Regions from separate parts of the Pseudomonas sp. FG29 genome, predicted to be linked through region 1. Evidence: riboswitches for the same ligand, from Rfam matches in the RefSeq annotation. Region 1 holds a riboswitch; each other region holds the start of a gene.
The links. A riboswitch is a leader RNA that binds a small molecule or an ion and turns the genes downstream of it on or off. The one in region 1 is predicted to bind cobalamin.

Region 1 (10,316 bases):
ATGGCCAGGCCGCAAGCTGGAACCTGCCGCGTGGCGCCGATCTCAACCTGCTGGCCGTGGAATGTCTGGCCGATGCCGGGGCGCAATTGTTGCCACCGACCTGTGGCCTGCCCGATGACGCCTATCGCCACGATGGTCAACTGACCAAGCGTGACGTCCGCGCCGTCACCCTAGCACGCCTGGCGCCGCTGCCTGGCGAGCTGCTGTGGGATGTCGGCGCCGGTTGCGGCTCCATCGGCATCGAGTGGATGCGTGCGCACCCGGCTTGCCGCGCTATCGCCATCGAGGCCAACGAGGGGCGCCAGGAGCATATCCGCCATAACCGTGATGCCCTCGGTGTGCCGGCCCTGCAACTGGTCGCGGGGCATGCGCCCGAGGCGCTGGTGGGGCTGCCCGCGCCGGACGCGATCTTTATCGGTGGCGGCGTCACCGTGCCCGGTGTGCTGGATGACTGCTGGGCTGCGCTCAAGCCGGGCGGGCGTCTGCTGGCCAATGCCGTGACCCTTCAGAGTGAGGCGGCGCTGGTAAGTTTTCGCGAGCAGCACGGCGGTGAGCTGTTGCGTCTGACCGTGGCCCAGGCGCAGCCGCTGGGTGGTTTCGACACCTGGCGTGCGGCGCTGCCGATCACCCTGCTGACGGTGCGCAAGCCATGAGTGCGCGGATCCTGCTGCTCGGCGGCACCACCGAGGCGCTGCGCCTGGCGCGCCGGCTGGGGCCGGAGACGGTCTACAGCCTGGCCGGTCTGGGACGCGTGCCGGACGACCTGGCCTGCCGTGTGCGCGTCGGCGGTTTCGGTGGTGCCGAAGGACTGGTCGCCTTTATCGCCAGCGAAGGCATCGAACTGCTGCTGGATCTGACCCACCCCTACGCCGCGCAGATCAGCCATAACGCCGCCCGTGCCGCCGAAATCGCCGGCGTGCCCTGCTGGGCGCTGCGTCGACCCGGCTGGCAGCCAGGCGTGGAGGATGACTGGCGCGAGGTGGACGGCTGGGATGAACTGACCCGCGCATTGGCGCCATTCGAACGGCCCTTCTTCACCTCCGGACGCGAGCCGCTGGCGCATCTGCATGAGATTCCTGAGCACCAGCACTGGACGGTGCGCTGCCTGCAGGCCGAGCTGGCACCGCCGCGCGCCGAGATCATCGGCGCGCGCGGGCCGTTCTCCCTGGACGAGGAGCGTGCACTGTTCGCCCGCATCCGCTGCGACGTGCTGATCAGCAAGAACAGCGGCAGCGCGTCCACCGAGCCGAAGCTGCAGGTGGCGCGTGAGTTGGGCCTGCCGGTGCTGCTGTTGCGTCGTCCCGAATTGCCGGTGGTGACGCGCGAGTTTGCGGAGTTGGACGCCCTCTGCGATGCGCTGCCCCTGTAGGGCGGGTGAAACCCGCCAACGTCAGCCCGGCGGGTTACACCCGCCCTACGCTTGACGCCACGCCGCCTGCCATTGCCAGTGGTGACGCGCGAGTTCACCGAGTTGGATGCCTGGGGCGAAGCGCTGCTTCTGTAGGGCGGGTGAAACCCGCCAATGTCGGTCTAGCGGGTTGCACCCGCCCTACGCTTGCCGTTGCGCTGCTAGACTGCCGCCCCGTTTTGGAGACTGTCATGAGCCAAGCCCCTTACGCGCGCATCCTGTTTATCGGCCCCGGCCTGGGGCGTGGTGCATCGTCCGAGCGCCTGCAGCAGCGTATCGAAACGCTGCTGGGCGAGGCGCATCTGCATGACAGCGAGCAGGACAGCTTCTGGCAGGCCATCATTGAGGCGCCACGCCCGCTGCTGGTGGTCGATCTGGAGCCGCGCGCCGATGCTGCGCACCGCGACTGGCTGCGCGAGTGCATCGCCGAACGCGGGAACGGGAGCGAGGTATTCGTGGTTTGCACCGCCATGCAAGACACCTGGCTCGATGGCCTGGGCGCGTTGCTCGAGCGCCGCGAAGCGCATATCCCCTGCAGCGACGTGCCAGCCGTGCCGGAACACCATGCCTGGTCGCAGATTCCGCCGCATGCGCAGCGCCTGCTGCTGTGCAACGGCCCGCGCTGCACGCGCAAGGGCGCGCTGGGCCTGTGGAAAACCCTGCGTCAGCGGCTCAAGGCCGCCGGCAAGCTGGAGTGCGAGGGCGGTGTGCATATCACCCGCAGCCAGTGCCAGTTTCCCTGCGACCTGGGCCCGACCGCGAGCCTTTATCCACAGGGCGAGTGGTATGGCATCAAGGATGAAGCGGCGGTGATCCGCCTGGTCGACGAGCGTCTGGTGGCGGGCAGGGCGTTGCCGGAGTTGCGGATCGATGAGCAGGCTTAATGTCCGCCCCCTTTCGCGGCTGACGCGCAATGCCGCCCAACTGCTCCTATAGAAGAGCAATCGCCGCTAAAGCGCCTCCCACAGTCGGCCCCGCGCCTTGACTTGAACGGAGGCGGGTGGTCATATCCGCCCCGCTTCAGGTGTCTCACGCCGCCGCGCGTGAGGTGAAACGGGAAGTCGGTTGAAGTCCGACGCTGCCCCCGCAACGGTAAGCGAGCGACCGCATCGATACGCCACTGTGCGCCACGCGCATGGGAAGGCGATGCGTTCATGACCCTCGCAAGCCCGGAGACCGGCCTGGAGTCGTTTGTGTCTGGCAACCCGCGGTGGGCGGGCGTTGACTCCAGTAGGGCGCGCTCGCGCTCCTGTCTGCTGTTGCGCATTTCCATCGGATTGCCGTGCCTTTTCCCTGACGATGGAACACTCATGGCGCGCCATTTCCGCTTCAAACAACCTTCTCTGGCCATTTCGGTCACGGCTCCTGCTTGCCTGTATTCCAGGCTGCGAAGATCGATAATGTTATGTTATAACAATTACATTCCATCCTTCGATTCTCCGCGCAACAACGGAACTACTGCCGTGCGAAACCCTGTTCTTCACTGCACCTGGCCGCTGGCCCTGCTGTTCAGCGGCCTGGCCCTGGCCGACAAGGCTGTCGATCTGCCCGCACTCGATGTCCAGGCCAAGGCCGCCGAGGAGGGCGAAAGCGACCTGCGCACGCCCACCACCAGCGGTTCGCGTCTGGAGCTTTCGGCCATGCAAACCCCGGCCAGCACCAGCAGCCTGAGCGGCGCCGAGGTGCGTGAACGCAACAACCTGACGGTACAGGATGCAGTAACCCGCACGCCCGGCATCAGCTTTATCGGCACGCCCGGCAATGGTGGCACCGCGCTATCGGCACGCGGCTTCACCGGCCACTCGGCGACCATGCAGCTCTACGACGGCACCCGCCAGTACGTCGGCGCCGGCACCGTGACCTTTCCGGTGGACACCTGGTCGGTGGCGCGTATCGATGTGCTGCGAGGCCCAGCCTCGGTGCTCTATGGCGAAGGCGCCACCGGCGCGGTGATCAACGTAGTGCCGAAGAAGCCCTTCGCTGGGCCGGTGGAGAATCACCTGCGCCTGGGTTATGGCAGCGACGACCGCCGCCAGGCCGCGCTGGACAGCGGCGGTTCGTTGAGCGACGCACTGAGCTATCGCTTCAACCTCAATCAACAGGCCAGCAATGGCTGGGTCGACCGGGGTGATTCCGACAGCCTGGCGCTGAGCGCCGCGCTGCGCTGGGATGCCAGCGAAGACTTGAGTTTCACCCTGTTCCACGACCAGGGTGAGCAGAGTCCGGAGCGCTACCTCGGCACGCCGCTGGTCGATGGCAAGTTCCGCGAGAGCCTGCGCGAGCGCAACTACAACGTCGCCAACGCCGATATCCACTACAACGACCAGATCACCCGCCTGGTGACCGACTGGCGCATCAACGACGCACTGACGGCCAACAACCAGCTTTACTACGTCAAGACCCAGCGCTACTGGCGTAACAGCGAGGCCTACCGCTGGCAGCCGGGCGATACGGTCGAGCGCGGTGACTTCTGGCGCATCAAGCACAACCAGGAGCAGCTCGGCGACCGCCAGAGCTTCAGCCTCGATCACGCCCTGCTCGGCCTCGACAGTCGCACGGTGGTCGGTGTCGACTACAACCATATTCGCTTCTCCCGCCACCACGATTTCGACAACACCTTCACTGACAGCGTACCGCTCGGTCAGTCCGGCGGCGGCAGCTACCAGAGCACCGACAGTTACCGCCCACGCGAGCTGAACCTGGCCCGGCAGTTCTCGCTGTTTGCCGAGAACCGCACCCAGCTCACCGAGCGCCTGGCGCTGGTCACTGGCGTGCGCCGCGATCAGGTGCATCTCGAGCGCAGCAATCGGGTCGATGACAGCCGTGTCGACCGCAGCCTCACGGGCGACAACTGGCGTGCCGGCCTGGTCTTCGCCCTGACCCCGGAACTGTCGCTGTACGGCCAGTACGCCACCAGCACCGAAGGGGTGAGCAACCTGCTCACTCTCAACCCGAGCCAGCAACAGTTCGACTTGAGTGAAGCCAAGCAGACCGAGATCGGCCTCAAGCAGCTTTTCTGGGGCGGGCAGGGCGAGTGGACGCTGGCTGCCTATCACATCGTCAAGGAGAAGCTGCTCAGCCGTGAGACACCGACATCACCCACCGAGCAGATCGGTCAGCAGTCCTCTGATGGCCTGGAGGCCACGCTTGAACTGGCGCTGGGGCGTGGCTGGCAGGTTTCGGCCAACGCGGCGTTCGTGCGTGCCGAGTACGACGATTTTGTCGATGGCGGCGGCGACCGCAGCGGCAATCGCCCGGTCGACGTGCCCAGGCGCACGGCCAACCTGTGGCTGAACAAGGCTCTCGGCAGTGGTGTGGAGGCCGGCATCGGCGCGCGTTATGTCGATGCACGTTATGTCGATACGGCCAATACCGAGAAGGTGCCGGGTTACACGGTGGTCGATGCGAATATCGCCTGGCAGATGCTGTCGGACGTGCGCCTGGGCCTGGAGTTGAATAACCTGTTCGACCGCCAGTACGCCACCAGTGCCAGCAGCGATGGTCAGCAGTGGTTCCTTGGCGCGCCGCGTTCGCTGTTCGTCACGGCGGATTACAGCTTTTGAAGCGCGCGTGCCTGTCTCGGCGCGCCGCACGTGGAGAGTTCTTGTGTCAGTGAGTAGCGCCTCGGGCTGGTCGTTCAGCCTGTTCTCGCCGCCCGCGAGCCGCCGTACGGCGGCACCCGAGCCGCGCCTGCGCATCCGTGACCTGGCCTGGTCGCCGGATGGCCAGCGCGCCTTGCTCGAAGCCATCGACCTGGACATCGGTGACGGCGAGCTGCTCGGCCTGATCGGCCCCAACGGCAGCGGCAAGACCAGCCTGCTGCGTTGCGCCTATCGCTTCCAGCGGCCGTGCAGCGGCAGTGTCGAGCTGGGCGGCGAGGCGCTGTGGCAGCGCCCGCCACGCTGGAGCGCGCAGCGCGTGGCCGTGGTGCTGCAGGAATTCCCGCAGGACTTCGGCCTACGTGTGCACGAGGTGGCGGCCATGGGCCGCACGCCGCACAAGGGGCTGTTCGACGGCGACGATAGCGAGGATCAGCGCCTGGTCGATGAGGCGCTGGCGCGGGTCGGCCTGAGCGAGCGGGCGCAGCAGGATTTCGCCCGCCTGTCCGGTGGCGAGAAGCAACGTGCCTTGCTCGCCCGTGCTCTGGTGCAGCAGCCGCAACTGCTGATCCTCGACGAGCCGACCAACCACCTCGATCCGCGTTACCAGATCGAACTGTTACGGCAAATCAAATCGCTGGGGCTGGCGACCTTGGCCAGCTTCCATGACCTGAACCTGGCGGCGGCTTTCTGCGACCGTCTCTGCGTGATCGACCAGGGCCGCCTGGTGGCCGTCGGCACGCCTGCCGAGGTGCTCACTGCCGAGCTGCTGCAACAGGTGTTCGGTGTGCAGGCGCTGGTCGACACCCATCCACTGGCGGGTTACCCGCGTATTACCTGGATCCTTTGATGAAGCGCTCACGAACGGTCGAACCTGTAGGAGCGAGCTCTGCTCGCGAATCGTGGGTAAAGACAAAAGCTTCGCGAGCAAAGCTCGCTCCTACATTCATTGGTGCAATCCTGCTGGCGCTGGCCAGCCCCGTCTGGGCCGTCACCGTCACCAGTTGTGACCGACAAATCACCATCGCCCAGCCGCCGCAACGGGCCGTGAGCCATGACGTGAACATGACCGCCATGCTCCTGGCCCTCGGCCTGAAAGAGCGCATGGCCGGCTACACCGGTATCAGCGGCTGGAAGACCCTCGATCCGAGCATGCGCGAACAGCTCGACGGCCTGCCTGAACTGGCCGCGCGCTATCCGTCGCTGGAAAACCTGCTGGGCGCCGGCACCGATTTCGTCTTTGCCGGCTGGAACTACGGCATGCGCATCGGCGGCGAGGTCACGCCGGCCAGCCTGGAGCGCTTCGGTATCCCGGTGTACGAGCTGAGCGAGTCCTGCGCGCATGTCATGCCGGGACGCGTCGCCAGCCTCGACGATGTCTACACCGATCTGCACAACCTCGGGCGCATCTTCGCCGTCGAGGATCGCGCTGAGGCGCTGGTGCAGGGCATGCAGACGCGGGTGGCGGCGGTGCAGGCGCGCCTGGGTGAACAGCCCAAGCGGCCACGGGTGTTCGTCTACGACAGTGGCGAAGACCTGCCTTTCAGCACCGGGCGCCAGGGCATGCCGCAGCCGCTGATCGAGGCCGCTGGTGGGCGCAACGTGATGGACGGTGTGGCCGGCAGTTGGATCAAGGTGGGCTGGGAATCGGTGGTCGAGCAAGATCCCGAAGTCATCCTGATCGTCGACTACGGCGAGCGCACGGCGGCGCAGAAGCGCGACTTCCTCCTGCAGCACCCGGCGCTGCAGGGTGTCACCGCGATCCGTGAACAACGCTTCGTGGTGCTGCCTTACCTGGCGGTGACGCCGAGCCTGGACAATGCCGCCGCCATCGAGACCCTGGCCGCTGCGCTGCATCCGGAGGCCTTCGCTCGGTGAGTCGTTATCGCCTGCTGTTGCTTGGGCTGGCCGGGCTGCTGGCGTTGTCCTGCGCCTGGTCGCTGGCCTTCGGCGCGGCGCAGGTGCCGCTAGATCGCGTATTGGCGATCCTCGGCCAGCACCTGTTCGGCATCACGCCCGAGATGCCGATCAACAGCGGCCAGGACAGCATCGTCTGGCAACTGCGCGCGCCACGGGTGCTGCTCGGTGCGCTGGTCGGCGCCGGGCTGGCGCTGGTCGGCACCGTGCTGCAGGCGGTGACGCGCAACCCGCTGGCCGATCCGCATCTACTCGGAGTTAGCTCCGGTGCGGCCTTCGGTGCGGTGATCGTGGTGCTCTATCTGGGCGAGTTCGCCGGGCTGCTCAGCCTGCCGTTGGCGGCCTTCATCGGCGCCCTGGCGAGCATGCTGCTGGTACTGGCCATCGCCAGCCGGGGCGGGCGTCTGGAGAGCGACCGCCTGCTGCTGGCCGGGGTGGCGGTGTCGTTCGTGATGATGGCGGCGAGCAACCTGCTGCTGTACCTGGGCAACCCGCATGCGGCCAGCTCGGTGCTGTTCTGGATGCTCGGCGGCCTCGGCCTGGCGCGCTGGGAACTGCTTTGGCTACCGGCGTTGTGCCTGGCCCTGGCCATGATCGTGCTGCTCGGCCTGGGCCGCGCACTCAACGCGCTGATGGCCGGCGAGCAGAGCGCCGTGAGCCTGGGCCTGGAGCCGCGCCGCGTGCGCTTGCTGGTGTTCGTGGTGGCTTCCCTGCTCACCGGCGTGTTGGTGTCGCTGTCCGGCGCCATCGGCTTCGTCGGCCTGATGCTGCCGCATGTGGCGCGCTTTCTGGTCGGCGCTGAGCACCGCCGCGTGTTGCCGGTGGCGGCGCTGCTGGGGGCGCTGTTCCTGGTCTGGATCGATGTCGCCGCGCGCACCTGGCTGGCGCCGCAGGATCTGCCCATCGGCATCGTCACCGCGGCTATCGGCGGGGTGTTCTTCGTGGCCCTGCTCAGGCGCCGCTAGTCGCTTTTACAGACGGAAACGCTGCACCTGGCTTTGCAGCGAGCTGCCGAGGCGTGCCAGCTCCTGGCTGGCCTGGCTGGTCTGCTCGCTGGCGGTGTAGGTCTGCTCGGTGATGCCACGCACGTTGAGCACGCTGCGGTTGATCTCCTCGGCCACCGCACCCTGCTGTTCGGCGGCGGCAGCGATCTGCTGGGTCATGCCCTGAGCGTTGCCGATGCTCGCGGTGATGCTGTGCAGGGCCGCGCCGGCCTGGCGGGCCAGTTCGACGCTGCTGTGGGTCAGGTTGCGGCTGCCTTCCATGCGTTGCACGGCCTTGAGCGTGCCTTGCTGCAGGGCAGCGATCAGCGTCTCGATTTCCTGGGTGGACTGTTGCGTGCGCTGGGCCAGGCCACGGACTTCGTCGGCGACCACGGCGAAACCACGCCCGGCTTCGCCGGCACGCGCTGCCTCGATGGCGGCATTGAGCGCCAGCAGGTTGGTCTGCTCGGCCACCGATTTGATGACATCGAGCATGCCGCCGATACGTCCGCTTTCCTCGGCCAGGGCACTGATGGCCTCGCCGGTCAGCTCCACCTCGCTGGACAGGCTGTCGATCTGGGCGATGGCCTTGTTGACGATCTGCGCACCACTGCTGGCTTCCTGGGCGCTGTGCTCGACCGCGTGCGCCGTTTCCACTGCATTGCGCGCCACGTCCTGCACCGAGGTGGCCATCTCGTGCATGGCGGTGGCCACCTGATCGGTTTCCAGCTTCTGCTCGTTGGCGCCGGCACGGGTCTGCTGGGTGATGGCGGAAAGCTCTTCGGTGGCGCTGGCGATCTGCGCGGCGCCGTCGCCGATATGCCCGATCAACTGCCGCAGGCTGCTGGTCATGGCATTCATGCCTTGCTGCAACTGACCGATCTCGTCACTGCGCTGCACCTGATCCTGATGGCTGAGGTCGCCGCTGGCGATGCGTTGCACGTTGTGTAGCACGCTGCGCAGGGCCGGGACGATCTGCCGGGTGATCAGCAGGGCGCCGACGATGCCGAAGATCAGCGCCAGTGCCAGGCAGCCCAGCAGCATCCCCGAGGCCTGCTGGGTGTCTTCGTTGCGCCGTTGCATCTGGTTGTCATACAGCGCCTGACAGTGCTCGACCATTGCCAGAACCAGCGCATTGGCTTTCTTCTGATCCTGATCGATGCGCAGCAGGGCGGCCTGGTGGGTGTCGAGCGTATCGCGGTAGGTGCGGATGGACTGCTCCATCTCCTGAAACAGTGCGGGCGGCGCATCGCTCAGCGTCGCACGCAGGGGCTGGAGATTGCCCAGGGTCTTGTCGATGGCATCGAGGGTCGACTGGTATTGATCGGTCTTGCCGCTGTAGCTGTAGGCGCGCGTCTCGAAGCGGGCGAAGAGGAACTGCATCTGGATGGTCTTCACCACCTTGTAGCGTGCGTATGTCCGCTCGACGTCCAGTGTGTCGCTACTGACATAGCTGTCCAGCTTGTCCAGGGATGCCAGGGCCTGATCGCCGCTGCTGCGGCGCAAGTTTCGCGACGAGGCGATCTGCTGGTAAGCCCCTTCCATGTCCTTGATCAGCGCCTGGTAGTTGCCCAGCGCCTCGTCCATCTGGGCGATCTTCTGCTGGTTTTCCTGGGTCATGAAATAGCCGCGCAGGTCGGCCAGATTCTGCTCGATGGTGACGATCTGCTGCTTCAGCTCGGCAGCCGCTTTCTCTTCGCCGTTGCTCTGCAGATACGCGGCACGCGCCAGGCGCATGTCCGAGAGATGCTGCATCAACTGGTTGACCGCACTCATGCGATCCATGCGGTAGGACAGGTTGGAGAGGGCGTACCAGCCAGCCGAGAACATCAGAACGCTCATGATCAGCAGCAGGCCGAAGCCGGCGATCAGTTTCTTGGCGACACTCAGGTTTACCAACCAGCGATTCATACGACGTGCTCCTTGAGTGGCGGATGGACGGTGCGTGTGTTCGAGGGCAGGCACACAGCAGTCCAGCACCGATTGAACGGAGCCACGTCAGGATTCTCTTGGCAGCGGATGACTCGTGGAGTCAGGCAGGGAGTCGAGGGCATGGGCAGTCGTTCTTGTTGTCTTATTAGCTTCGATGGTATCGGCCAGGTTTTCTTTATGAGTAGGCGGCTTACCCATCATCTGGCGGCAGGCGCTAGAGGATCGCCCTGACCTGTAGGGTGGAGTCAGCCTTGCGGGACTATGACAGGGCTGGATAAATCGATCCAATGCAATTCTGGCGTCTTTTATTTCTTTTGAAGCATTAATCAGTGCGGCCTGTGCTGCGCTTCTGACGGGTGGTTCAGAGCAGCCTGTTGCCGTTAGTCAGCTTGAGCGAACCTGGCCAGGCATGGCCCGGTCATCTGCTTCAGGTTCCATCACACCTGATCAGGAGGGACGACCATGCTTGCGCAACTG
Region 2 (10,316 bases), on a different contig from region 1:
ACCGGGCTGCGCAGTGTAACCCACGATAAGCCGCATTGATGGTGCTTCCCTGATTCGCCACGGCAGCTAAGCTGCTGATTCACCCCTGCGATCCGGAGCTACCGATGAGCAACAACGCCGAACTCGCCACCTTCACCGGCTGGGCCGCCACCACGCCCAAGGCGCCATTGGAACGCCTGAGCTACGACCCAGGCCCGCTCGGCGCCGAAGAAGTGGAAGTGGCGGTGGAATATTGCGGCATCTGCCACTCCGACCAGTCGATGATCGACAACGAATGGGGCAACGCCCGCTACCCCTTCATCCCCGGCCATGAAGTGGTCGGCACCATCGTCCGCCTCGGCGAGCAGGCGCGCGGCCTCAAGCTCGGCCAACGGGTCGGCATCGGCTGGTACAAGGGCAGTTGCATGCATTGCGGCTCGTGCATGGAGGGTTCGCACCAGCTGTGCCGCTCGGTGAAGCCGACCATCGTCGGCAGCCACGGCGGCTTCGCCGACCGCCTGCGCTCGCACTGGGCCTGGGCCGTGCCGCTGCCGGAAGGCCTCGACCCGGCCCTGGTCGGCCCGCTGTTCTGCGCTGGCTCCACGGTATTCAGCCCGCTGCTGGAGTTCGACATCAAGCCCACCGACCGCGTCGGCGTGGTCGGCATCGGCGGCCTTGGCCACCTGGCACTGCGTTTTCTCAATGCCTGGGGCTGCGAGGTAACCGCCTTCACCTCGTCGCTGAACAAGCAGGACGAAGCCAAGCGCCTGGGTGCGCACAAGGTGGTGGCCTCCACCGACAGCGCGGCGATGAAGGCGATTGCCGGCACCCTGGATTTCCTCCTGGTCACCGCCAGCGCCGACCTCGACTGGCCAGCGCTGATCGGTACCCTGCGCGGCAAGGGCCGCCTGCACTTCGTCGGCATCGTGCCCAGCGCCATTCCGGTGCATGTGTTCAACCTGATCCCGCAGCAGAAGAGCCTGTCCGGCTCACCGGTCGGCTCGCCGAAAAACATGGCGACCATGCTCGAGTTCTGCGCGCGGCACCAGATCCTGCCGCAGGTCGAGCACTTCCCCATGAGCCAGGTGAACGCGGCCATCGACCATCTGCGCAGCGGCAAGGCGCGTTATCGCGTAGTGCTCGACGCCAGCAAATGACAGCACGGGCGCAGCGCTGGCATGCTCTGCGCCCTGCTTGATCTTTCGATGCCTACTGCCATGCCGCTGACTCTCGACACACCCACCGCCGCCGAACTGCCCACCCTGGTGGAAATCTGGGAGGCCGCCGTGCGCGCCACCCACCATTTCCTGCCGGAAAGCGACCTGCAGGTGATCAAGCCCTTGCTCTGCAGGCAGTATTTCCCCGCCGTGCAACTGACCTGCGCGCGGGACGAGTCGGGGCGGATACTGGGCTTTCTCGGCACAAGCGAAGGCATGGTGGAAATGCTCTTCGTCGACCCGGCCTGCCACGGTCAAGGTGTGGGCAAGCAGTTGATGCTTCACGCCATCGACGAGCTGGGCGCTACCCGCGTCGACGTCAACGAGCAAAACCCGCAGGCCTTGGGCTTCTACCAGCATCTGGGGTTCGTCGTGACCGATCGCTCGCGCCTGGACGGCGGCGGGCGCCCCTTCCCTATCCTGCATATGCAACTCGCAGGGGCGTAGGGCGGGCTCAGGAGCGCCAGCGAACAGCCCGCAGGCCCATGCGAGCGCAGACAACGCAAACGAGCCCAAAACGCTCTCGGCGACTCATTGCCAGATTCAAACCTGCCACCACGGCGGCGTACTGCTGCGCGAACGGATCGCCGCCCGGTACGCCCTACCACGCTAAACAGGCCAAGCCGCCACGATCCCTTCCAATGCCTGCTTGAGCTCGACCCGGCTGGCTGCTGCCGCGAGGCTGACACGCACGGCGTGCCCCGGATTGGCCTCGACCGCAAACACCTCTGCCGGCACCACCTCCACACCGTTCTGCCGGCACGCCTCAGCCAGACCAACCGGCACCGCACCATCCAGCCACAGATGCGGTGCCACCGCCCGGCCCTGCGGCATACGTGATCCGAGCACACGTGCGGCCAGGCGCCAGCGCTTCTGCAGTTCGTCGATTTGCCAGGCCAAGCGCTGTTCGGCGATGCCGCTTTCGATCCATTCACAGCCCAGCGCCAGGCTCAGCGGCGTCACCGCCCAACGGGTTGCCTGGGCCTCGGGATCGATACGCTCGAGCAGCTCGGATGCACCGGCGATAAAGCCCAGGCGCAGGCCGGGTGCAACGCTCTTGGACAGGCTGCTGATCAGCAGGCAATGCTCGGGAAGCTGCACGGCCAACGGCGCCTCGCTGCCGAGCACGCCGTAGACATCGTCCTCGATAATCCACAAGCCACGACGCCGCGCCACCTCGGCGATGGCAGCACGGCGCTCGGCATCGAGGCTGGCGCCGGTGGGGTTTTGCAAACAGGGCGTAAGCACTGCCACACGGGCGCCAGTGGCGCGGGCCTGACGGTCGAGGTCATCTGGCAGGATGCCGTGCTCATCCATCGCCACGCCGTGCAGCGGCAGACGTAACTGGCGTGCAGCGGCCTTGATCCCCGGCGCGGTGTAGCGCTCCACCAGGATCGGCTCGCCCGCTTCGCACAGCGCCAGCAGCGCCGCCGAAACACCCTGCTGGGCGCCGGCGCAAAGCAGCAGGCCACCCGGCGCCAGCTCCAGTCCGCGTCGGCGCAACCAGCTCGCGCCCGCCAGGTGCGCACGCTCGACCAGTGCCGCCGATGGGTAAGCCTGCAACGCGTCCAGCTCGCCGCGCGCCGCCAGGGCAGCGAGGCTGGCGGAGAGGTCGCGGTTGTCCGGGTCATGCACCGGCACGTTGGTCGACAGGTCGATCAGCTCGCCCTGCGCGGCCGGTTGCTTGAGGCGGAACAGGCTCGCCTCACGGCTGCCGGCGAGCACGTAGGTGCCACGCCCCACTTCGCCGGACACCAGATGCCGCCGCGCCGCCTCACGGTAGGCGAGCATCACCGTGCTCGGGTTGATGCCCAGCGTCCAGGCCAGCCGGCGCTGCGGCGGCAGGCGTTCGCCAGGCTTGAGTTCGCCCCGACCGATAGCCGCAGCGATGGCCTCGACCAACGCCAGGTAAGTCGGCAGGGCGCTGTCTTGCAGATCAGGAAGCCACATTGTTTGCCATGCAATATAAATATTTACCCATACAATGCGCCGCACTAGCATCGAGGTCAACGCCACCCGGAGCATTCGCCATGTTCGACCTCACCCAACTGCGCCAGAGCGCGGCACTGGTTCACCGCCACATGGCGCCCACGCCACAACTGAGCTGGCCGCTGCTGGCGCAGCGCACGGGCTGCGAGGTCTGGGTCAAGCACGAGAACCACGCTCCAACCGCGGCCTTCAAGGTGCGCGGCGGGCTGGTCTATATCGACGCCCTGCTGCGCCGCGAGCCGCAGGTGCGCGGGCTGGTCACCGCCACCCGTGGCAATCACGGCCAGAGTCTGGCGCTGGCCGCGCGTCAAGCGGGCCTGGCGATTCGGATTCTGGTGCCGCACGGCAACGCCCGCGAGAAGAACGCGGCGATGCGCGCCCTCGGCGCCGAGGTGATCGAACATGGCCGCGACTTCGACGAGGCCCGCGCAGAAGCGGCACGCTTGGCCGAGCGCGACAACCTGCACTGGGTACCGTCACTGCATGAGGATCTGGTGCGCGGCGTGGCCACCTACGCCCTGGAGCTGCTGGAAGCGGTGCCGAATCTGCGCCGGGTCTATGTGCCCATCGGCCTTGGTTCGGGCATCTGCGGGATGATCCGTACCCGCGACCTGCTTGGTCTCGACACCGAGATCATCGGCGTAGTCGCCAGCGGTGCCGACGCCTATGCACGCAGCTTCGAGCAGGGTTGCCTGGTGCAGACCGAACGTGCCGACACCCTGGCCGACGGCATGGCCTGCCGCCAGCCGCAGCAACTGACACTGGACATGCTCAGCGCCGGCGCTGCACGCATCGTACGAGTCAACGACGAGGAAATTCGCGCCGCCATCCGCGCCTACCACGAAGACACCCACAACCTCGCCGAAGGTGCCGGCGCTGCCGCACTGGCGGCTCTGATGCAGGAGCGCGAACTCAATGCCGGGCAGCGCTTGGCCGTGGTACTCAGCGGCGCCAATATCGACCGCGCAGCGCTGGCCGAGCTGCTGCGTGACGAGGCGCCGGTGGCCGCCTGAACTCAAACCGTGGCGAGCGGCTCGGCAGGCTGACGAGCGGGTGCCTGCCGTAACCAACGCGCCAGGCCCCACTCGGCCGAGATCAGTACCAGCAACAGAGCGAGCTGAATCAGCAGGGCAATATAGAACGGCTTGAACACATGGCCGACCTGCTTCTTGAACAACCCGAGAAGAAACTCGGCCTGGAACAGCTGCTCGATACGGGCATCCAGTACCTGAGTCAGCACCTTCTCGTGGAGCCCGCTGTAACGGGCGGTTTTCTCTACCGCCATCTCGCCAATCGCCTTGCCTAGCAGGCTGGCGCGCAGACGGTCGAACAGGTCGAAGGCAATGCGCTCGGCAGTCGAGGCATCGGCACGGGCCTCGGCCTCCAGCAGCCGTTCGCTGCGCAGGTAGTCCAGCGCCAACTGGTTGAGCACCTCCTGCACGCTGGCATCGCGCACCGCCAGGGCGCCCTGTTGGCCCTGTGCCTCGACATAAGCCTGGAAATCACTCCAGACGCCATCAGCAAGCTCCTGCACCACGGGGGCGTAGCTGTCGAGATGGCGATTGATCTGCTGCTGGCTGCCATACAGCAATCCGCCCTGGAAACCGAGAAACCCTCCGGCCAGCGGCAACAGCAGAAAGTAGAGTTTGAGCAGCCAATGGTGCCAGCGGTTATTGCGCGCCAGCCAGCCCAATCGGTGCAGCTTTAGCGCCAGCAACAGACCCGCAACCGCACCAAGCGACAGGGCCAGGCCGGTGTAGAGGAAAAGACTGAAGAAGCTGCAGGGTTCCCACAGCGCCGTGAGCAGCAGACGTGCCTGTTCCATGTGTATCGCCTCGTTCGTCCATGATGCAGGCGAGTCTAAAGCAGAGCGCGGGCAAGCGCCGCCAGGGCGTGGCCAGACTGTGCGTCAGGCCACGCCCTGCTTATCAACGGAACGGCGGCTCGTCGAAGCTACGCAGCTTGCGCGAGTGCAGCGAGTCGAGCTGGCTGCGCATCAGCTCTAGGGCGGCGATGCCGATATGCAGGTGCTGGGTCACCGCGCGCTCGTAGAAGGCGCCCGCCGCACCGGGCAGCTTGATCTCGCTGTGCAGGGGTTTGTCGGACACGCACAGCAGCGTGCCGTAGGGCACCCGCAGGCGATAGCCTTGCGCAGCAATGGTGCCGCTTTCCATGTCCACCGCCACCGCGCGCGACAGGTTGATCAGCGGGCGTTCCTGGGCCCAGCGCAGTTCCCAGTTGCGATCGTCATAGGTCAGTACGGTGCCGGTGCGCAGGCGCTTCTTCAGCTCATCGCCCTGCTCGCCCGTCACCTGCTTGGCCGCCTCCTGCAGCGCCTGCTGCACTTCGGCCAGCGCCGGCAGCGGGATGTGCGGTGGCAGCACGCGGTCGAGGATGCCGTCGCGGCGCATGTAGGCGTGGGCCAGCACGTAATCGCCGATGGTCTGCGACTGACGCAGGCCGCCACAGTGGCCGATCATCAACCAGCAGTGCGGGCGCAGCACGGCCAGGTGGTCAGTGATGTTCTTGGCGTTGGACGGGCCGACGCCGATGTTCACCAGCGTCACGCCATGGCCATCTTCGGCCTGCAGGTGGTAGGCCGGCATCTGGTAGCGGTGCCAGACCACGTTCTCGATGATCGCCTGCATCTCGCCTTCGTTCATGCCGCGCTCGATCACCACATTGCCGGGCAGCACCATGCGGGTGAAACGCGAGTCGCCCACCAGCATATCCAGGCCATGGCGGATGAACTGGTCGACGTAACGGTGGTAGTTGGTCAGCAGAATCCAGGGCTGCACATGGCGCCAGTCGCTGCCGGTGTAGTGCTGGATGCGCTTGAGCGAGAAGTCGGTACGCGCCGCGTCGAACAGCGCCAGCGGCAGCGGGTCGATGTTCTCCCAGTCGTACAGGCCATCGGCGGTGCCATCGGTGGCGGCGGACAGGTCGGTGCTGGGGAACACCCGCGCCAGCTCGGCGGCAGTCACGCCACTGCCGGCCAGCTCATCGCCGCCCTCAACCACGTAAGGGTAGGGAATGTTCTGCTGGCTGCGGCCGACCTCCACCCGCACGGTAAAGTCGTTCATCAATGGGCGCAGCTGCTCCAGCAGGTATTTGCGGAAGGCCGCCGGCTGGGTCACGGTGATCGCGTAGGTGCCTGGGATCTGCACCTTGGCGTAGGCGCGCACGGTGGTCGGCACCTCGCCCTGGCACAGGTAGGTCAGGCGCAGTTCGGGGTAGCGGAACAGGCAGTGCTCGCTGGCATCCGGGCGGATGCGCTCCTTGAGGTAACGCTTGAGCGCGTGGCTCAGGGCACCGGTGGCTTCCTGGTGCAGCGCAGCAAGGCGGTCGACCGCCTCTTCAGGGGTATGGGCAACGATGAAATCATCGGAACAGGCTTTCACAGGCGTCTTCCTGGCTGAACGAACGCCCCTATCTTGCCTGTAACCTCATGGCAAAACATAGCGCGGCGACCGAACCAGTGGCCGCCGCACTTTGCATCAGACGGCTGCCTGATGCAGTCGCACGTTGAACAGCGGGCCTCGGCTGAAACGCGCCAGCGCCTTGGCACCAGCCAGCCCCCCCAGGTCGATCAGCGGCTCGACCAGAATCACGCTCATATAAGCCAGGCCGAAGCTGCCCACCGCGGCCAGGTTATCGCTGGTAAAGCCATGGCCGTAGAAGGCCCAGAAGCCGACCCAGGCAACAATGCCGCCCTGATAGGCGGTCGACAGCGCCAGCGCCTGCTTGTAGGACAGGTCGACGTAGGCGGTACCGGGCGCAACGATACGTTTGGCCAGCACACTGATGGCCCACAGCGGCACCAGCAACGTGGTGACGTTCATGCCGTACTGCGGCAGGTCGAATGGGGCGAACAACAGCCCTTGCAGCAGCAGGCCAGCGGCCAGACCGACGGCCGTGGCACCGGCGCCGAACAGCAGGAGCAAGGTGGAGCCGAGGATCAGGTGCACCTCGGAAACGCCAACCGCATGGTGCGGCAATACCTCGAAGAAGCAGAACACCAGCGCCGTGGTCAGCAGGCTGCGCAGCGCCAGGGCGGTCGCCCCGCCGTTGTCGCGGATGGCATCGCGCGCCAGTTTGGCGGTCAGCCCGAAGGCACCGACTGCGGTTGCGTAGCTGAGGAAGATCTTGGCGCCTTCGACGACACCGGGTTCGATATGCATGCAAGTTCCTTGGCCGCGCCCACCGCGCGACGAGTTGGAGGATCGATGGATTCGATGGCAGGTCTCCTGGCTCACGGCTTGGCACTTCGCCCGCCTTCCCGACCGGAGTCAGTGGCATGAGGGCATCGTTCGCCGCTTACAGTTGCGGGGGCAGCCAGGGCATTGGCGAGACTCGCCGCACCCTGTTCCCTTTTCATCCGCGTCACGTACGTGCACGCAGAACCATCGGCCGCCAGATTACTCGCCTACTGGGCTAAAAAACAGCGCGCCGGGCTGGCACGCTTGACTCATCCCTGTTGGCGCGGGGAGCACGTTTAGTACGACCAACTATCCCAAAGGGAAAAATCAGCCGCTAAAAATCCACCAACTGTTCCTTGTTAAAGATCGCTCAAGAATCAAAGCAGATTCGGCGTGCTACGCGCCAGCAACGCCTCGACGTCGACACCTCGCGGCAGAGTGCCGTAGACCCGTCCACGGCCTTCCAGGCGGCTGGCGATAAAGGCATCGGAGACGGTGGCGTTGCCTGCCTCCAGCAGCAGCTTGGCCTGCAGGGCCACGGCCATATCTTCGGTGAGTTGGCGGGCGCGGTACTGGATATCGGCGGTATCGGCAAAATCGGCTTTAAGGCGCTGGATATGCGCCTTGAGGCGGGCATCGCCGTGGCCATCGCCCAACTCATCGAACAGTGCATCGAGAACGCCCGGCTCCTTGGACAGAGCACGCAGCACGTCCAGGCATTGCACGTTGCCGGAGCCTTCCCAGATCGAGTTGACCGGCGCCTCGCGGTACAGGCGCGGCAGGATGGTTTCCTCGACGTAACCGGCACCGCCCATGCACTCGCTGGCCTCGTAGATCATTTCCGGGGCGCGCTTGCAGATCCAGTATTTGCCCACGGCGGTGACCAGGCGGGCGAACTTGTCTTCCTGCGCATCATGCTGGTGATCGAGCGCGCGGCCCATGCGCATGCAAAGCGCCAGCGCGGCTTCGCTCTCCAGCGCCAGGTCGGCGAGCACGTTCTGCATCAGTGGCTGGTCGGCGAGCCGCTTGCCGCCCACCTGACGGTGCGCGCAGTGGTGCGCGGCCTGGGTCAGGGCCTGGCGCATCAGGCTGCTGGAGCCGACCATGCAGTCGAAGCGGGTCATGGCCACCATCTCGATGATGGTCGGCACGCCGCGCCCTTCCTCGCCGAGCATCCAGGCAAAGGCGCCACGGTATTCCACCTCGCTGGAGGCGTTGGCCCAGTTGCCCAGCTTGTTCTTCAGGCGCTGGATGTAGAACTGGTTGCGCGTGCCGTCCGGACGATGACGCGGCAGCAGAAAGCACGACAGGCCCTTGTCGGTGTAGGCCAGGGTGAGGAAGGCGTCGCACATCGGCGCCGAGCAGAACCATTTGTGGCCGACCAGCTCGTAGCCCTGCCCCGGCCCGCCAAGACCGATGGCGTAGGCGCGGGTGGTGTTGGCACGCACGTCGGTGCCGCCCTGCTTCTCGGTCATGGCCATGCCGATGGTGACGCCGGTTTTCTGCTCCATCGGCAGGTTGCTCGGATCGTACTCGGTGGACAGGATCTTCGGCAGCCACTGTTCGGCCACGTTGGGCTGCAGACGAATGGCCGGCACGGCGGCAAAGGTCATGGTCAGCGGGCAGCCACTGGCGGCCTCGGCCTGGCTGTGCAGGTAGGTCAGGCCGGCACGGGCGACATGCGCGCCGGCACGCGGATCGGCCCAGGGCAACGAAGGCAGACCATGCTCGACCGCCGTGCGCATCAGTTCGTGATAGGCCGGATGGAACTCCACCAGGTCGATGCGGTTACCGTAGCGATCATGACTCTTGAACACCGGTTTGTTCTCGTTAGCGAGAAAGCCGGCCTGCATCAGCGTGCCACCGGCCAATGCGCCGTAGGCACTCAGGCGCTCGTCGGCCCAGGCCCCGTCATAACGACGAGTCCACTCCTGCAATGGCAGGTCGAGCCGATAGAGGTTAGCGCCGTCCAGGCTCGGCACCTGGTTGAACACATCATGAGTTTCGGCGTGCAGGCTGGGTTTCATCGCGTGGAGTCCTCGGCGCCGACGGCGCGCAGGCAGAAGGTGGCAAGGCTGGCACTGACCTGATCCAGAGTGAGGCCGACATGTCCGGCTTCGCGCGCCGCCCGGGCGGGTGGCGACAGCGGCCCGATCAAGGCTTCGGCGATGGCGCCGACCAGGCAGGCGGCGGTGAGGCCGAGTTGCTCGATGCGAAACTCGCCAGCACGAACGCCCTCGCCGAGCAGATCGACGAACAGTTCGGCATAGGCTTCGCGATAGAGCAGGCGCTGCTCGTCGACTTCCGGGTCGACCGGTTCGGCAATCAGGGCAAAGCCCAGACGACGGCTTTGCCAGGCCCGCGCCGCGAACTGCTCGAGCCCCAGGCGCAAGCGCTCGGCCGCGCTACCGGGACCACGCAGTGCGACGGCCAAGGCGTCGACCTCACGCTGGCTGGCCGTGGCGAACACCTCCGCTGCCAGTTCGCCCTTGCTGCGAAAGTGGCGGTACAGACTGCCGGTGGCGATGCCGACATCGCCGGCCAGCGCCTGCATGGTGAGGGCCGCGAAACCGCCCTCGACCACGCGCTTCAGGGCGCAATCGAGGATACGCTGGCGCAACGCCTGATCGCGGTCGATGCGCGCTTCACTGGTGTGATAGGCCATGGTCTGAATCCTGATTCATTCGCACCCAGTGAATCAGGATTCAGACCTTGGCTAAAGCGACGATCCGGCCAAACCTGCCGCCGAATCGGGAATGGGATGAACGGTAAACCGCGTGGCGGTCAAACCGCCGCAGTGCCGCTGGTAGCGCTCACTGGGCGGCAGAGCACCCAGTCATGCAGCAGGATGCGCAGCTCGTCGAACTTCACCGGCTTGGCCAAGTAGTCGCTCATGCCGGCAGCCAGGCAGCGTTCGCGATCCCCGCTGTGG
Region 3 (10,316 bases), on a different contig from region 1:
ATGCCTTCGGCCACCACGCCATGATCGCCCGCGAAAATGGTGATCCACAGGCTGTCCAGGCTCGGTTTCTCACGCCCTTGCAGGGCCGCGAGATGAATAGCCAACGTTTCCAGACGCCCCAGCGCACCAGCAGGCTTGGTCAACTGGCGCTGACGGGCCTCGGCCTTGAACCGCGCGACGTGATCGAGCGGCTGGCAGGGCCCCTGCCACCATTGCAATGTCATAACGCGTCTCCCTTGAGCAGCATGGGCAGGCCAGCGACGGTGAATACCACCCGCTGGCTTTTCTCGGCCAGGGCCTGGTGCAGCCAGCCAGCCTCATCGACATAACGGCGAGTCAGTTCCCCGAGCGGCACCACGCCCAGGCCGGTTTCGTTGCTGACCAGCAGGATGCGCCCGGGCAACTGCGCTACACAGGCCAACAGCGCGTCGCGCTCTTCCTGCAAGCGCGCGGAGTCATCCTGCATCAACAGATTGGTCAACCACAGCGTCAGGCAATCCACCAACAAGCAGCGCCCCGGCCCGGCCTGCTCGCGCAGTACCCGGGCCAATGCCAGCGGTTCCTCGACCAATGCCCAGTGCGCGGGGCGCCGCGCCCGATGCTGGGCGACGCGCGCGCTCATTTCACCATCGAGCGGCTGGCTGGTAGCGATATAGACCACGTCCAGCCCGGATTCACTGGCAAGTTTCTCGGCCAGCCGGCTCTTGCCGGAGCGGGCACCACCGAGGATCAGTTCAAGCATTTTCACTCCACAGGCGCGTGTCGCGCACCATTCGATGCGCTCAGGCCAGGCCGCACAGTTTCTTGAGTTTGACGGTATCCAGGTGCTGCTCGACCTGATCGGCCAGGCGCTCGATATCACGCTCACGCAGGGCGTGGTAATCCACCGCCTGCACCTCACGCAGTCCAGCCCAGCGCAGCAGCGCGGCAAATGCCGGGGGCTGTTCGAACAGGCCATGCAAATAGGTGCCGAGCACCTGGCCATCGGCGCTGAGGCCGCCATCATGGCGACCGTCGTCGAGCTGCACGGCACCGTTGAGCCCAGGCCCCTGGCTGACGCCGGCATGGATCTCGTAGCCGCTGACCGCTGCCTGTTCCAGGCACAGCCGACCGCGCACGTTGCGCAGTTGCTTTTCTGGCTCCAGCAGCGTTTCGAAATCGAGCAGACCGAGGCCCTCGCTGCTGCCGGCAGCCCCCTCCAGCGCATGCGGATCGTGAATCTGCCGGCCCAGCATCTGCAGACCGCCGCAAATACCCAGGAGCTTGCCGCCATAGCGCAGGTGGCGGGTGATCGCCGTATCCCAGCCCTGCTCGCGCAGGCGCGCCAGATCGGCGCGCACGCTCTTGGAGCCGGGCAGGATGATCAGATCGGCAGGCGGAATCGCCTCGCCAGCCTTGACGAAGGTCAGTTGGACCTGGGGATGCAGACGCAACGGGTCGAAATCGGTGTGGTTGCTGATGCGCGGCAGCACCGGCACCACCACACGCAACGCCTGCTCGGCCTTGGCCTGCTGGCGGGTGTCGACGGCGTCCTCGGCTTCCAGGTGAAAGTCCATCAGATAGGGCAAGACGCCGAGCACCGGCTTACCGGTGCGCTGCTCGAGCCAGTCGAGCCCCGGCTTGAGCAAGCCGATATCGCCACGAAAGCGATTGATCACGAAGCCTCGGATGCGCGCCTGCTCGCTCAGGCTGAGCAGCTCAAGCGTGCCGACCAGATGGGCGAATACACCGCCCTTGTCGATATCGGCGATCAGGATCACCGGGCAGTCCACCGCCTCGGCGAAGCCCATGTTGGCGATGTCACCGGCACGCAGGTTGATCTCGGCCGGCGAACCGGCGCCTTCGACCAGTACCAGTTCGTACTCTTCGACCAGCCGCGCGTGGGACTCCAGCACCGCCGCCATGGCGACCGGTTTGTAGCCGTGATAGGTCAGCGCCTGCATGTTGCCGATGGCGCGGCCGTGAATGATGACCTGGGCACCCATGTCACTGTTGGGCTTGAGCAGCACCGGGTTCATATCGGTATGCGGCTCCAGGCCGGCGGCCTGCGCCTGCACGGCCTGCGCCCGGCCGATTTCGCCACCGTCGACGGTCACCGCCGAGTTGAGCGCCATGTTCTGTGGCTTGAACGGTGCCACGTGCACGCCCTGGCGTCGTGCCCAGCGGCACAGCGCCGTGACCAGCGTGCTCTTTCCGGCATCGGAGGTGGTGCCCTGCACCATCAGGGTGGGCATCAGTTCGATTCCTCGAGACTGCTGAGGATCGGCGCACAGTCCAGCAGGCCCTGCTCCAGACGATGCCAGCCCACCTCATCGGCCGGCAGGCCGAAGCGCAGGCTGTCCAGTTCGGCGAACAGCCGTACCAGGATGCCACGCCGCGCCAGCAGCTCCATGCAGGGCACCGCACGCCGCGTGCAGCAGAACTGGAACAGCGCCGAGCCGCCCGTCGGCGGTAAGCCGCAATCGCGCAATAGCGCCGCCAGTCGCGCACCGTCGGCCAGTAGGCGCTCGCGCTGCAGGCACTGACCGGCCTCGTCACGCAGCAGGCTGAGCGCCACGCTGCGCGCCGGACCGCTGACCGCCCAGGGGCCAAGCCAATCATCCAGCTCATCGAGCAGGGCCTGCGCCGCGAGGACGAAGCCCAGGCGCATGCCGGCCAGGCCGAAGAACTTGCCGAATGAACGCAGCACGATCAGGCCAGGCAGGTCGCTGAATGGCGCCAGGCTGTGCTGCGGCGTGCAATCCATGAAGGCTTCGTCGACCACCAGCCAGCCGCCACGCTCAGCCAACTCATGGTGCCAATCGAGCAAGCGTATCGGCTCGATCAGGCGTCCGGTGGGGTTGTTCGGGTTGACCACCAACAGCACGTCGAGCTGCGGCAAGGCGCGATGCGTAGAACCTTCGCTGAGCGTGATGACGCGGTGGCCCTCACGCCGCCAGGCTGCACCATGCTCGGCATAGGTGGGGGCGAGAATGCCGACGCTGCAGGGTTTGCGCAGGCGCGGCAGCATCTGGATCGCGGCCTGCGAGCCGGCCACGGGGAGCAGGCTGGAGGCGCCGTAGTAATCGCGGGCGGCGGCATCCAGGCCGTCATTCACTTCGGGCAGACGCATCCAGGCTTCGGCCGGCACCGAGGGTAGCGCCCAGCCATAGGGAGCGACGCCCGTGGACAGATCCAGCCAGTCCTCCAGCGCGATGCCATAACGCTGCGCGGCTGCGCGCAGACGACCGCCATGTTCAAGCACCCAATACCTCCCAAACCAGCAGGCATACCAGCCACAACACCACGCCGCCGATCACCCGGTTCATGGCGCGCTCGATATCCCGCGCATGCGGCGCCGGGCCTTCGCCCAGTTGCGGGCGTTCATGGCGCTCACCATGGTACTCCGCCGCCCCGCCCAGGCTCACGCCCAGGCTGCCCGCTCCCGCGGCCATCACCGGGCCAGCGTTGGGACTGTCCCACAGCGGCGCCTGCCTGCGCCAGCACTTGAGCGCCAGGGCGGTGCGCCCCAGCACTGCGTAGGTCAACGCCACCAGGCGCGCCGGAATGTAGTTGAGCACATCATCGATCTTCGCCGCCGCCCAGCCGAAGCGCTCGAAACGTTCGTTGCGGTAGCCCCACATGGCATCGAGGGTGTTGCTCAGGCGATAAAGCACGACGCCGGGCGCACCGGCGACGATGAACCAGAACAAGGCGGCGAACACCGCATCGGAGCCATTCTCCAGCACCGACTCGGTACCGGCGCGGGCCACCCCGGTGGCGTCCAACGCTGCCGTATTGCGGCTGACCATCCAGCCGACGCGCTCGCGCGCCAGTTGCAGATCGCCCAGGCGCAACGCCTGCGCCACCGGTTGCGCGTGCTCGTAGAGGCTGCGCAGGCCAAGGGCGAAGTACAGGGCAAAGATTTCCACCGCCCAGCTCAGCCCGCTGATATGCGCCAGCAGCCAGGTCAGCAGGGTCAGCGGCAACACCGCCAGGCACCAGGCAGTCACGCCATGGCTGCGCCAGCCGCCACCGGACGGGTTGAAACGTTGCTCCAGACGCTCGGCCAGACGCCCGAAGGCCACTAGCGGATGCGCACGGCGCGGCTCGCCCAACACGGCATCCAGTGCCACGCCGGCACAGGTGATCAGCGCCAGGCTCATCGTTCAGTCACCCTGCTCTCCCCATCGATTCTCGAACAGCAACTCGCTCAGTGGGCGCGGCGTGGCCCAGCCCTCTTCCACCAGCATGGGCTTCTCATAGAAGGCCTGCACCGGCCCCAGGCACAGCAGCGCCACCGGTTTGCTGCCTGCCGGCATGCCCAGCAACTCGGCCAGCGCCTCTGGGTCGAACAACGACACCCAGCCCAGCCCCAGCCCTTCGGCACGCGCGGCCAGCCACAGATTCTGAATGGCGCAGGCGACCGAGGCCATATCCATTTCCGGCAGCGTGCGTCGGCCGAAGATATGCGCTTCGCGCCCGTCCATCAGCGCCACGGCCAGCAGCTCGGCGCAGTCACGAATACCCTCGACCTTCAGGCGCATGAACGCGTCGCTGCGCTCGCCCAGGGCTTCGGCGGTACGCACCCGCTCGGCCTCCACCAACGCATGAGCCGCCTCACGCAGTTGCGGATCGCTGATACGCAAAAAGCGCCAGGGCTGCATCAACCCAACGCTGGGCGCGTGGTGCGCCGCTTCGAGCAGACGCGCCAGAACCTCGGGCGGCACCTCGCCACCGGCGAAATGACGCATATCGCGACGCTCGGCGATGGCGCGGTACACCGCCGCGCGCTCCTCGGGGCTGAACGCGTGCTCGCTCATGGGCGCAGCAGCGCGGCGGCCGCCTCCGGGTTGGACGGTAAATAGAAGTGGATGTAGCTGGCGGTCAGCCGGCCGAGACGATAGACCGCTTCGGCCACCGGCTTGCCGTTCGGGCAGCGACCGAGCGCCAGCGGTTCGAGCGGGCTGTCCAGGCGCGAATGATGGTAGCTATGCCCGCGCAGCTCGCCTTCCGGCAGCGTCACCGCCTGCAGAGCCAGCGCGGTCAGGCGCGGTTGCAAGGCGGCGCTGCCGACCAGCAGACCGAGCATGCGCCCGCTGGCTCCTTGTTTGTCCCGTAACTCGTCCAGCAGATAGAGCATGCCGCCACATTCGGCGAGCAACGGCTTGCCGGCCTGATGATGGGCATGGATCGCCGCCGCCATGGCCTGATTGGCTTCCAGCTCGGCCAGGTACAGCTCGGGATAGCCGCCGGGCAGGTAAAGGCTGTCCACCTCGGGCAGCTCGCTATCGGCCAGCGGCGAGAAGTAGCACAGCTCGGCGCCGAGCGCCTGCAGCAGGTCGAGGTTGGCCTGATACAGGAAGGCGAACGCGGCATCGCGCGCCACGCCGATGCGCACACCGTTCAACAGGGGCGCAGGCTCGTCGATCTGCGGCGCGGCAAAACTTACCGCCGGCGGCAGATCGACATCAGCACTGGCAGCCAGTGCATCGGCAGCAGCGTCCAGGCGCGCATCCAGATCCGTCAACTCGCCCGCCTGCACCAGGCCCAGATGGCGGCTGGGCAACTCCACTGCGGCGCTGCGCGGCAAGGCGCCGAACCAGCGAATGCTAGGCGGCAGGGCATCCCGCAGGATATCGCCATGGCGGCTACTAGCAACGCGGTTGCCGAGCACCCCGGCAAAGGGCAGATCCGGCTGGAAGGTGGCCAGGCCATGGGCCAGCGCACCGAAGGTCTGCGCCATCGCCGCACCATCGATAACCCCCAGCACCGGCACACCGAAGTGGCGCGCCAAGTCGGCGGCCGAGGGTTTGCCGTCGAACAGGCCCATCACCCCTTCGATCAGAATCAGATCGGCCTCGCCAGCGGCCTGCCACAGCAGACGACGGCTCTCCGCCTCGCCGACCATGGCCAGGTCGAGCTGATACACCGGCGCGCCGCTGGCACGGGCGTGGATCATCGGGTCGAGAAAGTCCGGGCCGCATTTGAACACCCGCACCTTGCGCCCCTGCCGGGTGTGCAGGCGCGCCAGCGCTGCGGTAACGGTGGTCTTGCCCTGGCCGGACGCCGGCGCGGCGATCAGCAGCGCCGGGCAGTGACGTGTCGTCATCAGAATTCGATGCCCTTTTGCGCCTTCACCCCGGATTTGAAGGCATGCTTGACCAGGCTCATCTCGGTAACCGTATCGGCCGCCTCGATCATCCCCGGCAAGGCGCCCCGGCCGGTCACCACCACGTGCTGCAGCAGTGGCCGAGCCTCGATATCGGCCAGCACCGCGTCCAGTTCGAGATAGCCGTGCTTGAGGGCGATGTTCAGCTCATCCAGCACCACCAGGCCAACGGATTCATCGCTGAGCAGGCGCCGGGCCACGGCCCAGGCCTCCTGCGCCTTGGCGATGTCGCGCTGGCGATCCTGGGTTTCCCAGGTGAAGCCCTCGCCCATCACGTGATAGCTGACTTCCTCGGGGAAGCGGCGAAAGAAGGTTTCTTCGCCGGTGCTGGCCGCGCCCTTGATGAACTGCACCACACCAACCTTGATGCCGTGACCGAGGGCGCGCGCGACCATACCGAAGGCGCTGCTGCTCTTGCCCTTGCCATTGCCGCTATGCACCAGCAACAGGCCATATTCATCCTGGGCCTGGGCAATCTTCTCGTCGATCAGGGCTTTCTTGCGCTGCATGCGCGCCTTGTGGCGGGCATCGCGTTCGGCGGATTCGCTCATGCTGTGTTCCCGTACATCAGGCGCCGGCACCGTCATTCGAAGGTGCGACGATGGTGAGGAAGCATGCGAGTGCACGCGACGTCTCCAGGCGCTGGTGGCTGGTCAGGCAGGCGGAAGACGCAAACACGAACGCCCCGGTTGAACCGGGGCGTAAGCCGGACAGCGCCCTCCGCGATGCCATGAAACTGCGACAGGCCGGTCTCCGGGCTCGTGAGCGACGCCAATGGCGCCCCGCCGCGCCTTCCCGTGCCTTGCACAGTGGCCTGAAGCGGCGTTTGACTCACCTACCGTTGCGGGGGCAGCGCCGGCATGCGCACCGGCTTCCCTGTTTCACCCCTCGGTCGCCGGTTACAGCGACGCGGGGCACCTGAAGCAAGGCGCGCAGGGTAGAGGCTGGCAGGGCTGCGCGTCAATCTTCGGCGCTGCGCCGTCTCCGCCCATGCACCCGGATTAATGGCACAATGCGCCCTCGCGCCTAAACTAATGCCCATAACCGAACTCAAAGCCTGCGCGCGACGGCAGATTCCGCTCGCACCAAATCCTGAACCCCTATTCGCGCCACCCATTTTCACGAACGTGGAGTCCCAATGCTGTTCACGTTTGCCTTCAACGGGTCGCATTCACCTCTTGCGCAAGCCTGCTTGCCACTGCTGCGGCTCGCCTGTACGCACACGCATGCCTCCACGGCGCTCGTGCTGGAGAAAGCTCCGCATCAGGCTCACGTCGTCGCGTTCAGCGGACAGCCACTTGCCGATACGCCCGCCCAGCACCCAGGGCAGTGGCCCGAAACCGCACGACATCTCGTAGATCGGCAAGCGATCGCCCGTCAGCTCGGGATGGATCCGCCAGATTCCGTGCAGGCCCTGAGCCTGCTCCCGCTGGCGGCCGGCAAGGCTTTGCTGTGCCTTTTCCACGAGCGCGCGCAAACGCCCGATGGCAGCGAGGCACTGAGCGATATCGTCAGCAGCCTCGACACGCTGCTGACAATCACCTGGGAACAGCAAGCCCTGATGCGCCGGGAACAACGCATGGCGCTCGCCATCGACGGCAGTAACACCGGCATCTGGGATCGCGACCTGAACAAGGATCGCATTCACTACTCGCCACGCTGGAAGGCGTTGATCGGCTATGCCGAGCATGAAATCGGCGACGACATTCACGACAGCTACAAACGCATCCATCCGGACGATCTCGCCCGCGTTCAGGCCACCATAATCGACCACCTGGAACAACGTACCGAAGCCTACGAGGTCGAGCACCGCATCCGTCACCGCGACGGTCATTACCTCTGGGTGCGCAGCCGTGGCAAGGTGGTGGAACGCGACCGCAGCGGCAAGGCACTGCGCATGGTCGGCACCACGACCGACATCAGCGCGCTGCGCAACATGGCCGAGCAGCTCGAGCAGACGGCCGAACTGATGAGCGCACTGAGCAATGAAATCCCCGGCATGGTCTTCCAGTTCCATGCCCAGGCAGATGGCAGCGGCCAGTTCACCTACATCAGCGCCGGTTCACAGGAGATTTACGGTGTCTCCCCGGCCGAGTTGCAGGCCAACCCGCAGCGCCTGCGGCAATTGCTGCACCCGGATGATCTTGGGCTTTACATGGGATCGCTGGAAAGCGCGACCCGCAACCTCACGCCCTGGCGCCTGGAATATCGGGTCTGCCGCAGCGATGGCAGCCATACCTGGTGCCAAGGCGCGGCCAGACCGACTCCCCAGGACGACGGCAGCGTGCTCTGGCATGGCTTCATCACCGACATCACCGAACGCAAGAACTTCGAGGTCGAGCTCAATGTTCTGGCAACGACGGACTCGCTGACCCAACTCTCCAACCGCCGCCATTTCATCCGTCAGCTCGACGCGGAACTGGCGCGACTAAGACGCTCGATCATCCGCAATGCCACGCTGCTGATGTTCGATCTGGATCACTTCAAGGTAATCAACGACAGCTGGGGCCATTCGGTGGGCGACCAGGCGCTACGCCATTTCGCCGACGTGATCCGTGCCCACCTGCGCAAGACCGACGCCGCGGGCCGTATCGGCGGAGAAGAGTTCGCGGTCGTGCTGTGCGATGCGGATCTCGATGCCGCCCTGCGCTTCGCCGAACGCATCCAGCAGGAGCTGGCACGCACGCCGTTGCAGCATGGCGACCAGCAGACTCACCTGGCGACCAGCGTGGGTGTAGCGACCCTCAGCAATGACGATCAGGCTGCGGAGGCGGCCTTGTCACGCAGTGACATGGCGCTGTATCGCGCCAAGCGCGCCGGACGCAACCGCATCGAACATCAGTGAATGACGCTTCAGGGGTTGTGCGCCAGCTCGGGCGTCAGCACGCGCTTGGCACTGAGGTAGGTGCTGCGCCAGTAGCGATTGTCCAGGCTGTCCAGACGTACCGTGCCGCCAGTGGAGGGCGCGTGCACGAAGCGCCCCTCCCCCACGTAAATGCCGGCATGACTCACCGCACCGCCACCATTGGTGGCGAAGAACACCAGATCACCACTGCGCAACGCATCGCGCGCAACGCCCGGGCGACGCATGGCACTGAGCTCACGAGTCGAGCGCGGCAGGCTGATACCTGCCGCATCACGGTACACATAGCCAATCAGGCCGCTGCAATCGAAACCACCATCCGGTGTGTTGCCACCATAGCGATACGGCGTTCCCACCAGGCCCAGAGCGCGGAACAACACATCCTCGGCAGCGCCGGGCGCGTCGAGCGATATGGGTGGCGGGTTGTAAGTGGGTTGGGGCGCGGGAGGAGAACTGCTGCAGGCACTCAGCAGAGCGATGGATGCGATGAAGGCAAGACGGAGCGTGAAAGGCATTGGCGGGACGATCCTGAGCCTGAGTGCGCCCTACTCTGCCGATAAGCGACGAACGGCGCAAGCCTGTCAGGCTGCGCCGTATCGATCAGGGGTGCTGGGCGTGGAGTTCTTCCTGAGGGGCCAGTGCGAGAACGCGCTTGGCTTCCAGGTAACTGCGATTCCAGTAGCTGTCATCGAGACTGTCGATGCGCACGCCGCCACTGCGACGACTGCTGGAATGGATGAACTGATCGTCACCGATGTAGATACCGGCATGACTGACCCGACCACGACCACGATCATTGAACAGGATCAGATCACCCGGCTCGAGGTCGGCACGCGCCACCTTGGGAGCATCGAGCTTGATCAGATCACGCGTGGAGCGCGGCAGTTGCAGCCCCAGCTCTTCCCGGAACAGATAACCAACGAAGCCACTGCAATCGAAGCCGGACTGTACCGAGGTACCGCCATAACGGTAACGGGTACCGATCAGCGAGCGACCAAGATCCAGCAGGCTGTCAGCCAGCTGAGGCATTTCGTAAGGTTTGCCGTTGAGCGCGGCGGCAGCGGCTTCGTCGCTGTCGACGCCGTCCAGTTGAGAAACAGGACGCGATGGGAAGTCCGGTTGCACTGCGACGGGTTTGTCATTCTGCGGCTGCGACTGCGGCGAGTGACCTGCGCAGGCAGCGAGAAACACCGTGAGTGCGAGGGGCACGAGGGGTGCGAAGCGTTTTAGCATGGGCACGACCGTGTCGATGAAAGTTCGTAAGTGCGCGACTATGCCCTCTATAAACGCTATTTGCAAATT

Region 2: linked by a shared signal. The riboswitch ahead of ACODS1_RS12150 (energy-coupling factor ABC transporter permease) and the one ahead of ACODS1_RS07890 (TonB-dependent receptor) in region 1 are both predicted to bind cobalamin.
Region 3: linked by a shared signal. The riboswitch ahead of cobO (cob(I)yrinic acid a,c-diamide adenosyltransferase) and the one ahead of ACODS1_RS07890 (TonB-dependent receptor) in region 1 are both predicted to bind cobalamin.

Annotation. Positions count from the first base shown of each region.
Region 1 covers NZ_JBMDJU010000005.1:17,795-28,110, reverse strand. The annotation lists gene cbiE (precorrin-6y C5,15-methyltransferase (decarboxylating) subunit CbiE) at 1-653, shown strand, start outside; gene ACODS1_RS07900 (cobalt-precorrin-6A reductase) at 650-1,369, shown strand; gene ACODS1_RS07895 ((2Fe-2S) ferredoxin domain-containing protein) at 1,600-2,292, shown strand; cobalamin riboswitch at 2,414-2,607, shown strand; gene ACODS1_RS07890 (TonB-dependent receptor) at 2,872-4,971, shown strand; gene ACODS1_RS07885 (ABC transporter ATP-binding protein) at 5,051-5,857, shown strand; gene ACODS1_RS07880 (ABC transporter substrate-binding protein) at 5,857-6,885, shown strand; gene ACODS1_RS07875 (FecCD family ABC transporter permease) at 6,882-7,889, shown strand; gene ACODS1_RS07870 (methyl-accepting chemotaxis protein) at 7,896-8,609, opposite strand; partial or broken gene ACODS1_RS07865 (methyl-accepting chemotaxis protein) at 8,751-9,737, opposite strand; partial or broken gene cfaB (C17 cyclopropane fatty acid synthase CfaB) at 10,302-10,316, shown strand, end outside.
Region 2 covers NZ_JBMDJU010000009.1:124,369-134,684, reverse strand. The annotation lists gene ahr (NADPH-dependent aldehyde reductase Ahr) at 105-1,136, shown strand; gene ACODS1_RS12175 (acetyltransferase) at 1,197-1,643, shown strand; gene ACODS1_RS12170 (aminotransferase-like domain-containing protein) at 1,806-3,146, opposite strand; gene ACODS1_RS12165 (threonine dehydratase) at 3,227-4,198, shown strand; gene ACODS1_RS12160 (hypothetical protein) at 4,201-5,010, opposite strand; gene amn (AMP nucleosidase) at 5,114-6,586, opposite strand; gene ACODS1_RS12150 (energy-coupling factor ABC transporter permease) at 6,683-7,366, opposite strand; cobalamin riboswitch at 7,406-7,608, opposite strand; gene ACODS1_RS12145 (acyl-CoA dehydrogenase family protein) at 7,762-9,411, opposite strand; gene ACODS1_RS12140 (TetR/AcrR family transcriptional regulator) at 9,408-10,049, opposite strand; gene ACODS1_RS12135 (hybrid sensor histidine kinase/response regulator) at 10,169-10,316, opposite strand, start outside.
Region 3 covers NZ_JBMDJU010000014.1:21,754-32,069, reverse strand. The annotation lists gene cobT (nicotinate-nucleotide--dimethylbenzimidazole phosphoribosyltransferase) at 1-224, opposite strand, end outside; gene cobU (bifunctional adenosylcobinamide kinase/adenosylcobinamide-phosphate guanylyltransferase) at 221-742, opposite strand; gene ACODS1_RS15275 (cobyric acid synthase) at 783-2,234, opposite strand; gene cobD (threonine-phosphate decarboxylase CobD) at 2,234-3,244, opposite strand; gene cbiB (adenosylcobinamide-phosphate synthase CbiB) at 3,237-4,145, opposite strand; gene bluB (5,6-dimethylbenzimidazole synthase) at 4,149-4,802, opposite strand; gene ACODS1_RS15255 (cobyrinic acid a,c-diamide synthase CobB) at 4,799-6,091, opposite strand; gene cobO (cob(I)yrinic acid a,c-diamide adenosyltransferase) at 6,091-6,702, opposite strand; cobalamin riboswitch at 6,879-7,088, opposite strand; gene ACODS1_RS15245 (sensor domain-containing diguanylate cyclase) at 7,557-8,996, shown strand; gene ACODS1_RS15240 (C40 family peptidase) at 9,005-9,529, opposite strand; gene ACODS1_RS15235 (C40 family peptidase) at 9,615-10,247, opposite strand; gene ACODS1_RS15230 (NAD-dependent deacylase) at 10,304-10,316, opposite strand, start outside.